DNA from 2 places in the Tibeticola sp. genome. Region 2 is predicted to be linked to the other one. Evidence: predicted binding sites of a transcription regulator. Region 2 holds the regulator's gene; the other holds the start of a gene.
The links. Region 2 encodes FNR, which switches genes on or off when oxygen is low (the NO sensors DNR and NnrR bind a similar motif). Its sites were predicted from a motif close to TTGATNNNNATCAA; they were not measured.
Positions count from the first base shown of each region.

Region 1: the regulator FNR is predicted to act here: its motif matches at 3,564-3,577, upstream of JHC36_RS11345 (bacteriohemerythrin).

Region 1 is NZ_JAEMQB010000179.1:15,178-20,247, forward strand. It holds partial or broken gene JHC36_RS11325 (ion transporter) at 1-728, shown strand, start outside; gene JHC36_RS11330 (serine hydrolase domain-containing protein) at 748-1,947, shown strand; gene JHC36_RS11335 (DUF3149 domain-containing protein) at 2,002-2,145, opposite strand; gene JHC36_RS11340 (hypothetical protein) at 2,333-2,971, opposite strand; gene JHC36_RS11345 (bacteriohemerythrin) at 3,004-3,510, opposite strand; gene JHC36_RS11350 (2OG-Fe dioxygenase family protein) at 3,646-4,404, shown strand; gene JHC36_RS11355 (response regulator transcription factor) at 4,588-5,070, opposite strand, start outside.
Region 2 is NZ_JAEMQB010000129.1:6,638-11,707, reverse strand. It holds gene JHC36_RS08325 (sulfite exporter TauE/SafE family protein) at 1-259, opposite strand, end outside; gene hemN (oxygen-independent coproporphyrinogen III oxidase) at 269-1,648, opposite strand; gene fnr (fumarate/nitrate reduction transcriptional regulator Fnr) at 1,808-2,536, shown strand; gene JHC36_RS08310 (hypothetical protein) at 2,636-2,953, opposite strand; gene JHC36_RS08305 (nitrogen fixation protein FixH) at 3,013-3,267, opposite strand; gene ccoG (cytochrome c oxidase accessory protein CcoG) at 3,280-4,767, opposite strand; gene ccoP (cytochrome-c oxidase, cbb3-type subunit III) at 4,848-5,070, opposite strand, start outside.

The DNA of each region.
Region 1 (5,070 bases), on a different contig from region 2:
AAACTCAGCGCACTCGCTGAGCCGCAAGCTGCGCCCGCCTACGGCAAGCCGCTGCAGGGCTGGCGCTTGCGGCTCTACACCATCATTTTCGAGGCCGATACCCGCGCGGGCCAGTGGTTCGACCGCGCGCTGATTGCGCTGATTCTGTCCAGCGTTGGTGTGGTCATGGCCGACAGCGTGCAGTCGCTGCACCAGCGTTTCGGTTCGGTCTTCTCGGCGCTCGAATGGGGCTACACCCTGATCTTCACGCTCGAATATCTCGCCCGCTTGGCCTGTGTGCGGCATCCCTGGCGCTACGCGACGAGTTTTTTGGCGCGATCGATCTGCTCGCCGTCTTGCCGACGTACCTCGCGATGCTGTTGCCCGGCGTGCATGCGTTGATCGACGTGCGCGTGTTGCGGCTGCTGCGGGTGTTCCGGATCTTCAAGCTCACCGCCTACATGAGCGAGTTCCAGTCGCTCGGGGCTGCGCTGCTGGCGAGTCGGCGCTAGATCGCCGTGTTCCTGATGGTCGTCGTGCTGGTGGTGGTGATCATGGGCACGTTGATGTACGTGGTCGAAGGACCCGAGAACGGCTACACCAGCATTCCCGTGGCCGTCTATTGGGCGATCACCACCCGCACCTGCCACGAATGCCTGACCGAGGGGCACTTGCCCGAGGCGGTCTTCTGCTACCACTGCGGCGCGCGCCTGCCGCCTTGGCGCCACAGCCGCAGCATCCCTGTCTGATCTTTCGGAGTTTCCAATCATGATGCACGGCATACACCCTCTGCCCCAGGCCCGGCCGGGCGACCTCGGGCTGTGTCCGCTGCGGCTGCAGCGCCTGCTCGATGCGCTGCAGGGCGATATCGACCGCGGCCGGCTGCCCGGCGCGGTCGTGCTGATTGCGCGGCACGGGCAAGTGGCTTTGTTCGAGCATCTGGGTCTGCGCGCCCCGCTGCGCGGCGAGCCGATGACGCGCGACACGGTGTTTCGCATCTATTCGATGACCAAGCCGATCGTGTCGGCTGCCGTGCTCATGCTGGTCGAGCAGGGGCGCCTACAGCTCGAAGACCCGCTGCCGCGCTGGCTGCCGGAATTTGCCTCGCTCGAGGTGCTGCAGCCCGGCACTGGCGAGCGCGTGCCGGCGCAGCGCGCGCCGACGGTGCACGACCTGTTGCGGCACACCGCGGGTTTCACCTACGAGTTTTTGGGCAGTACCGAAGTCCACCGCGCCTATGCGCAGGCCCGCATCGGCTCGCGCGAACGCGACAACGCAGCCTTTACCGCGACGCTCGCCACGTTGCCGCTGCTGATCCAGCCTGGCACGGCTTGGGAGTACAGCCGGGCCACCGACGTGTTGGGGCGTCTGATCGAAGTGGTGAGTGGCGAGACGCTGGGCGCTTGGCTGCAGGCGCGTGTGTTCGAGCCGCTGGGCATGAAGGACACGCGCTTCGACGTGCCCGAGGACTGGTTGGCCAGGCTGGCCGAGCCCTTTCCCAAGGACCCCGACGGCGCGCCGATGATGATCGTGACCGATTACCGGCGACCGGGCCGCCATGAGAGCGGCGGGGGCGGGCTGGTCTCGACGGCGCGAGACTATGCGCGCTTCGTGCAGTTCTTGCTCAACCGCGGCACGCTCGACAACGTGCGCCTGCTCGGGCCGCACATCGTCGACTGGATGACCGCCGACCATCTGGGCGATCTGCCGCGTGCCAGTGCCGGCAGCGCGGCCTTGTTGCCGCCGGGGCATGGCTTTGGCCTTGGCGTCGCGGTGCGCACCGCAGCGGGCCTCGCGCCCACGCCGGGCTCGGTGGGCATGTATTACTGGGGTGGGCTGGCCGGCACGAGTTTCTTCGCAGACCCGGCCCTGGGCTTGCAGGCCATCCTGATGATCCAGGCACCGAACCAGCGCGAGTACTACCGCGCGCTGTTCCGCAACATGGTCTACGCGGCCGTGCTCGAGTAAGGACCGCGCTGGATCAGCGCCGCTCGAGGATTCGGGTCGGCCGCGCCCGCTGCTTTACTTGCCAGCTTGCTTGGCGCTTTCGTCCATCTTGTTGGTGAACAGCCGGATGAAAAACACGGCCATGCCCAGCATGAAGGCGATGCCGGCAACGCTCATCAGGCCATAGTCGGTAGAGAACAGATCGACGAGTGCTTTCATGATGGAGATCCTTTCGTTGCAGACCGCGCGGGCCTGTCAACCCGGCGCGTGAAGCACACTGTACGACGGCGCCGAAAAGGGGGGCTGATCTATCTCAATGCCTGCGCCTGGCGTGCACGAAGGCTGATCTGCATCAAGCCTCAAACCGGCCGGATCGCGATCGAACCCCGTCCGCCATCACGGGGACTCATTCAGCGTTGCCCTCGCGCCTGCGCAGATACAGCCGGTCGGACCAGGTCGCCAGCCATTGCGGCTTGAAGGCCACGAAGATGGCCGTCAACATGCCGGTCATGAAGCCGTCGCCCCAGGCCAGCAGCCAGCGGCCGACGAGGCCCAAGGCGGTTGCGGTGTGGGCGATGTCGTGACCCATCCACAGCGCGAGACTCGCCCCCGCGAAGGTGCACAGCACCGTGCCGAGAAAACCTCGCCCAAGAATGTAGAGGAAGGGGCGCTCGCCGAACCAGCGCCGCAAGCCCACGCCGAGCCCGAGCGAGAGCGTCGAGGGCACCAGGCCGAACCAGACGATCTGGGCCACGATCTCCGCCACCGGCGCGGGCGTGATGATGGCCGAGAGCAGCCCGACCAGAACGAGCACCGGCACTGCGAGCGGCCAGCCGAGCATCAGCGTCACCGCGCAGGCCCCCGAGAGTTGCAAAGCCAGTGGCATGGCGTGCATGCGCGGCAAGGCCCACAGCCAAGGCAGCAAGGTCAGGCTGGCAAACAGCGGCGTGAGCAAGGCGCTGCCGGATCCGCGCAGCAGCCGCCACGGCCGCATCGACACAGAAACGCCCAGCAAGGCGATGAGGATCAGCGTTTCCAAGCCCACGGAGTTTCCCGGTTTCGCCCAGCGTTACCTGGCTAAGCGCTCAGGCCAGCCGGCGCCAAGTCTTCAGGGTCGGTGCAGCTTGCCCCGCCGCAGCCATGTAGGGCGGCGCGCGGCAGTGCCTCGGGCCGGGTGACGCTGCCGGTGGCCGGATCGAAGCCGGTGCGCAGCAGGTGCTGCGCGAGTGCCGCGTCCATCGCGTCCGTGTGCTGGGGGAACCACTGCGCCAGCTCGCGCGCGATCACGCGCAGGACTTCGAGGTCGCCGGCGCGGCCGCGCTTTTCGCCCTCGCGCAGCACGTCCATGACGATTTTGTGCTGCATGCTGTGGCAGTTCGAGGCCGCAAAACCCGTGGCTTGCATCCAGGCATCTTCGCGCGCAAAGTGCGCGTCGGTGTGCGCAAGCAGCGCGACATAGCGGTCGATGAGCGCTTCGTCGCTGGCTGACTCGAGGGCGTTGAGCAGGGCGACGAACTCCTGATGCGTCTGGTCCATGGCGGGCACCTCGACCGCCATCGCGTCGGTCCATTCGAGCAGAGCCATGTGGTGGGTCTCCGAAAAAAGCAGAAGTCTAGTCCCGGCGATCGCGGGTCTGCTTGATCCAGGTCAGGTCCGGATCCGCGGTCAGTGCCCGCCGACGGGGTATGCTCCGACGCGTCTTCTCCCCAGCCCCGAACGATGCCCGACGTGACTTTTGCTCCACCCTTGACCCCGGTCGATCGGCTCGGGACGCAGCTGGCGACGCAGGGCTATGCCGTGCTCGGTGCTTCCGACCTGATGCGGCTCGCGGGCGTGTCGCCCGATGCGCTGCACGTCCTCGCGGCCGATTGGTCCGACCTGCCACCCGACCGCTATTTGCGAGATGGCGGTCGGTATCGGCGTCGTCGCCATGCCAGCTTCGTCGTCGAGGGGGATGCGGTCACGCGCACGCCGCACCGCGCGCATTGGCAGCCGCTCGAATACAACGCGCTGCACGGCGGGATCGAGCGTTGGTTCGAGCCGATCGCGGAATCGACCAGCGCGCAGCCGGCTTGGCTGGCGCTGCTGCGTTGGCTGGCCCGCGTGGCCGATGCGCTCAAGGCCAGCGCCGATGCTCCGCAGCGTTGGTATGTCGAGGCGCACCAGTTCCGCATCGACACCACCGATGGCATCGGTCGCCCCACGCCCGAAGGGGCGCATCGCGACGGGGTGGAACTGGTCGCGGTGTTTCTCGTTGCGCGCGAGGGCATCAAGGGCGGTGAGACGCGCGTGTTCGAGGCGACGGGGCCCGCGGGGCAGCGCTTCACGCTGACCGAGCCCTGGTCGGTGCTGTTGCTCGACGACCTGCGGGTGATCCACGAAACGACGCCGATCCAACCGCTGGCTACCGGCGGTCACCGCGACACGCTGGTGGTCACCCTGCGTCGCGGGGGCTTCCAGGACCCAGAGCCGAGCTGAGGACAACGCTGACTCAGCCTAAGGCAACGCTGAATAAGTTCCCGTGATGGCGCGCGCCCGGCCGCGGGATGGGATGCGAGGCGCAAACCGCAGCCATAGCCGCAGCTATGGCGAGGATTTGCAACGACGCAGACCGCCCGCAGCCGGGATGCGCGACGCGCGGGGGACTTGTTCAGCGTTGCCCTAAAACCCCGCGCGCACCAACAGCGTTGCGAGTTCGGCGGCTGAGCGCACGCCGAGCTTGGCGTACACGCGCGAGCGGTGGACTTCGACCGTGCGCACGGCAATGTGCATTTCGTCGGCGATGACCTTGTTGAGCTTTCCTGCGGCTACATGGTGCATCAATTCGCGTTCGCGTGGCGAGAGACCCTCGATGCGCGCGCGTAACGTACGCAGGCTCGACGCCTGGGCCACCGCCGCGTCACAGGCGGCGAGCCCCTGGCGCACCCGATCGATGAGCACCGCGTCGTGGAAGGGCTTTTCGATGAAGTCGAATGCGCCTTGCTTGAGCGCGTCCACCGCCATCGCGATGTCGGCGTGGCCGCTGAGGAAGATCACCGGCAGCGGGACGTCCAGGCGTCGCAACTCGTCGAACACCTGCAGACCCGACATCGGCTCCATGCGTACATCGAGCAGGATGCAGGCCGGCAATGGGGCTGGCTCGCG
Region 2 (5,070 bases):
CATGGAGCAGGGTCCAAAGCGGCCGGATGGCCACGCTCTGCGTGGTCAGCCACCCCAAGCCCTGCACCGAAACCGCCGCCGCCGCACCCAAGGCGGAATAACCCAGAACCCGTCCCAACTGAAAGATCCACATCGCCGAGGTTCCGTGCGGTTCAGCGGCGCGCCCAATCCCGGCACACGCGGCACCACACATCGCGATGCAATGCGGCCCACCCGCGAAGCCCATCAACGCTGCGGTGGCAACTAAAGCGGTCTGCATGCCGCGGTTTTAGATGATTTTCGAAAACCGTGCCCGATTCTGGTCGGCCTGAAGATAACGATCGAACACCATCGCCACCGCGCGAACGAAGAACCAGCCCTGGGGCGTGACCACCAGGGAGTCGTTCGTCAGCCGCACCAGTCCCTGCTCCTCCAGCCGCTTGAGCGCCTCGAGCTCGGCTGAAAAATAGCTGCGGAAATCGATCAGATGCGCCAATTCGACCGACTCGAAAAGCACTTCACCCTGGCACATGATCGCCATGATGACGCTGCGCCGGAGAAGGTCGTCTCGGCTCAGCGCCAAGCCGCGCACGACGGGAAAGCGCCCATGGTCGAGATGGTCGCAATACTCTTCGAGCGTCTTGGCGTTCTGGCTGTAGCTCGCCCCCACACGGCCGATCGCCGAAACCCCGAGCGCGATCAAGTCGCAGTCCGGCTGCGTGCTGTACCCCTGAAAATTCCGGTGCAGACGCCCCTGGCGCTTGGCCACTGCCAGCGCATCGTTGGGGCGCGCGAAATGGTCCATCCCGATGTAGACGTAGCCGGCGTCAGTGAAGGCATCGAGCGAGCGCGCCAGCATCAAGACTTTGTCGGCCGCTGGTGGAAGCTCGGCGCTGTGGATGCGGCGCTGGGGCTTGAAGCGCTCGGGCAGATGCGCGTAGGCATAGAGCGCGATCCGGTCGGGCTGGATCTGGACCACCTGCTCCAAGGTGCGCTCGAAAGATTCGGGCGTCTGCCGCGGCAGACCATAAATCAGGTCGACGTTGACCGACTCGAAGCCGATTCGCCGGGCGGCCTCCATCAGGGCCGCCACCTGTTCGTAGGGTTGCACACGGTGCACCGCTTTTTGCACTTCCGGGTCGAAATCCTGCACGCCGAAGCTGATGCGATTGAAGCCCAGCGCCGCGATCTGCTCCAGGCGTGCCGCATCCACTGTGCGCGGGTCGATTTCGATGGAATACTCACCGCCCGGAACCAGCTTGAACGCCCGCCGCAACATCTGCATCAACTCGGCCAGTTCCGCGTCCGACAAAAAGGTCGGGCTGCCGCCTCCGAGGTGCAATTGCGAAACGGCCTGCCCCGGCCCGATGTGCTGGAGATGCAAATCCACCTCCCGGCTCAGATAGCGCAGATACGGCTGCGCTCGCTCGTGGTGCCGCGTGATGATCTTGTTGCACGCGCAGTAGTAGCAGAGCGATTCACAAAAAGGGATGTGCACGTACAAAGACAGCGGGGCCGTCGCCGCCACCCCGTCCCGCCGCTGGTCGAGAAAACGACCATATTCCTCCGGTCCGAAAGCTTCGACGAATCGATCGGCCGTCGGGTAAGAGGTGTAGCGAGGCCCCGGAATGTCATACCGGGCCAGAAGTTCGGGCGAGACCACACTCATGGCAAATCTTCCAAGATGAAAGTAGCCGCACTATGCCCGTTCGCTCGTGCCCTGGGCTTGATGCGCATCAAGCACGGGCGCTGGCGCGCGGCCGCATGCCAGAATAGCGCCTGTTTCGGCAAAAGTGCCATTTTCCACCCCTCTCGACCAACGACCACCATGCTGCTGAAAGCGGACACCCTCAAAGTTGCGTGCTCCAACTGCAATCTGCGTGAGCTGTGCATGCCCGTCGGCTTATCCGCAACCGAGTTGCAGCGCATCGACGACCTGGTCGCGGTGCGCCGACGCGTCAAACGCGGCGCGACGCTCTTTAGCAACGGGGAAAAATTCACCTCGCTCTACGCCATACGCACGGGATTTTTCAAGACCTGTGTGGTCACCGAAGACGGTCGAGATCAGGTCACGGGCTTCCAGATGGCCGGCGAAATCATCGGACTCGACGGCATCGTCCATGAGCATCACACCTGCGATGCGATCGCCCTCGAAGACGCCGAAGTCTGTGTAATGCCCTTTCACCGGATCGAAGAACTGTCCCGGGAAGTCGGCGCCCTGCAGCACCATGTGCACAAGATCATGAGCCGCGAGATCGTGCGCGAGAACGGGGTGATGCTGTTGCTTGGCAGCATGCGCGCCGAGGAGCGCCTCGCGGCGTTTTTGCTCAATCTGGTTCAGCGGCTCCACGCGCGTGGCTTTTCGCAGTCCGAACTGGTATTGCGAATGACCCGCGAGGAGATCGGCAGCTATCTGGGGCTGAAACTCGAAACGGTCAGCCGCACCTTCTCGAAGTTTGTCGAAGAAGGCATCTGCGACGTGCGCCAACGCCATGTGCGCATCCTCAATCCCGAAGCGCTCAAGGCCATCGTCAACAACCCGAGCTGCCGGGATTGAACGGCCAAAACTGGACCGGTCTAGGGAAAACGGCGACAACTCTGCGACGCTCACGGCTCAGCGCCGGGGAACGTCAATGAAAAAGTCACCCGCTGCAGCTCAGTGGGAAGAGGGTGACCGCTCTTGCTTCGGGCACCCGTCGGGGCGGTCCGTCGCAGGCAAAGGGCAACGATTCACCTCGAACGGCGACATCGAAAGCAGGGTTGTCAAGGCACTCGAGCCGAACGTGCAGGCCCAAAACACGAAAAACGCCAAGGTATAGACGCCGGACCGCGACAACTCGAGCCGCGCGCCCAGCCAGTGCAACTCCGTTGGATCGACGACGGCAAACACCAGCATCTCCAACACGCCGGCCATCAAAAACGACGGCCATGCGATCCACATCCACCGCTGGGCCTTGATTGAGGTTGTCTCCATCGTTTTGTACTCCTCCAAACACCGATCCGTGAGATACGACCAGCCGCGCCTCACCCAGGTTATTTTTTCGGATTCAGCACCTGCGCCGGAATGCCGGTTTGCGCGTGGTTGCGCGCAAGCTCCGCGGGTGCAATCGCTTGAGGCGAAACCGCCTCCTCCTCGGCCGGTGCCCGACCGTAATACTCTTGCTGCACCGGATCGGGGTTTTTGATGGCCAGATAGAGCGTCACGAAACTGGCGACCACGACCACTGCCGGCCCGCTGATCACCAGCCAGACATGGCCAAAACGCCACCAGGGTTGAGTCGGTTTCATCGCTGGGCTCCTTTAACGCGGAATGATAAAGACAGATTTCTCGACGACCACTTTACCGGGATGCTCCAGCGCCTCGAGCGTGAACTCGATCGGATGCGTGCCGGGCTCGGCGACCCCATAGGGAACGCGTGCGGTGACGACCACCCAACGCGCTTCGGCGGGTCCGACACTGAACACGTTTTCCGACGCCACACGGATGTCTTTGAGGCCCCGAACGTCGATCTTCACCCGTTGCGGCTCCTCACGAGCATTCATGATTTGGATGCGGTACACGTTTTCGAGCTGCCCGCCCTCGACGATGCGCGCCAAGGTCGCACGGTCGCGCACCACGTCGGCCTTGAGCGGCGGACGCAAGACCAAGGCGGTGATCATCGCCGCGAGCACCACGGTGATGATGGTCAGATAGACCAGCACCCGGGGCCGGAACATGTGGCGCACCACCTGCTCCTTCGTCCAGTGCTCGCGCATCGCATTCTCCGTGGTGTAGCGAATCAGGCCCTTCGGGTAACCCATCTTCTCCATCACGCCGTCGCACACGTCGATGCACGCCGCACAGCTGATGCATTCGTATTGCAGGCCGTTGCGGATGTCGATCCCGGTCGGGCAAACCTGCACACACAAAGTACAGTCGATGCAGTCACCGAGACCCAGCGCCTTCGGGTCGGCTTTGCGAGGACGCGGCCCACGCGGCTCTCCGCGCTCGGCGTCGTACGAGACGATGAGCGTGTCCTTGTCGAACATGGCGCTTTGGAAACGCGCATAGGGGCACATGTACTTGCACACCTGCTCGCGCATGTAGCCGCCGTTGCCGTAGGTGGCAAAACCGTAGAAAAACACCCAAAAGGTTTCCCACGGCCCCATGTTCCAGGTCAGAAACAGATGGCCCAGCTCACGAATCGGGGTGAAATAGCCGACGAAGGTGAAGCCCGTCCACAGACCGACTGCGATCCAAGCAAGTTGCTTGGCGGCTTTGCGCAGGAACTTCTCGAGCGACATCGGCGACTGGTCGAGACGCATGCGCGCACTGCGGTCGCCTTCGATCTTGCGCTCGATCCACATGAAGATCTCGGTATAGACCGTCTGCGGACACGCGTAACCACACCACTGACGCCCCGCGATCGCTGTGAACATGAACAGCGACATGGCGGAGAGGATCAGCAAGCCCGTCAGGAAGATGAAGTCCTGCGGGTAGATGACGAGACCAAAGATGTAGAAGCGCCGCGCCCCCAGGTCGAACAAAACCGCCTGCCGGTTTCCCCATTGCAGCCAGGGTGTCAGGTAAAAAACCGCCTGCGTCAGAAAGACGAAAAACCAACGCCACCGCGCGAACGTGCCGTCGACGCTGCGCGGATAAATCTTCTTGGAGGCTTGATACAACCAGACCACGTCGGGCTCGGCTTTGCCCGAGTCCTGACCTGGTTTGGACGTATCCAAGCTGCCTTTCCCGGCATCCTTCGTGCCGCTCGAAGCCCGAGCTTCCATTTCATTCGCGTCGCTCATGTTTCGATCCTAGATCCGCAATAAAGAAGGGGGCACGGACGCCAGGCCCGCGCCCCCAATCTATTCAATGAAAGCGGGCCTTACTTGGCTGCCGCGATGTCGCCGCCTTGGTGCGACAGGTTCCAGACGTAGGCCGTCAGCACGTGGATCTGCTCGGGCGTCAGTTTGCCGGACCAAGCAGGCATCTGATTGGTCTTGCCTTTGTTGATCATCTCCATGATCGCGTTTTCGCCAAAGCCGTGCAGCCAGACGTTGTCGGTCAGGTTGGGTGCACCGATGGCGGGGTTGCCTTTGCCGTCCGGC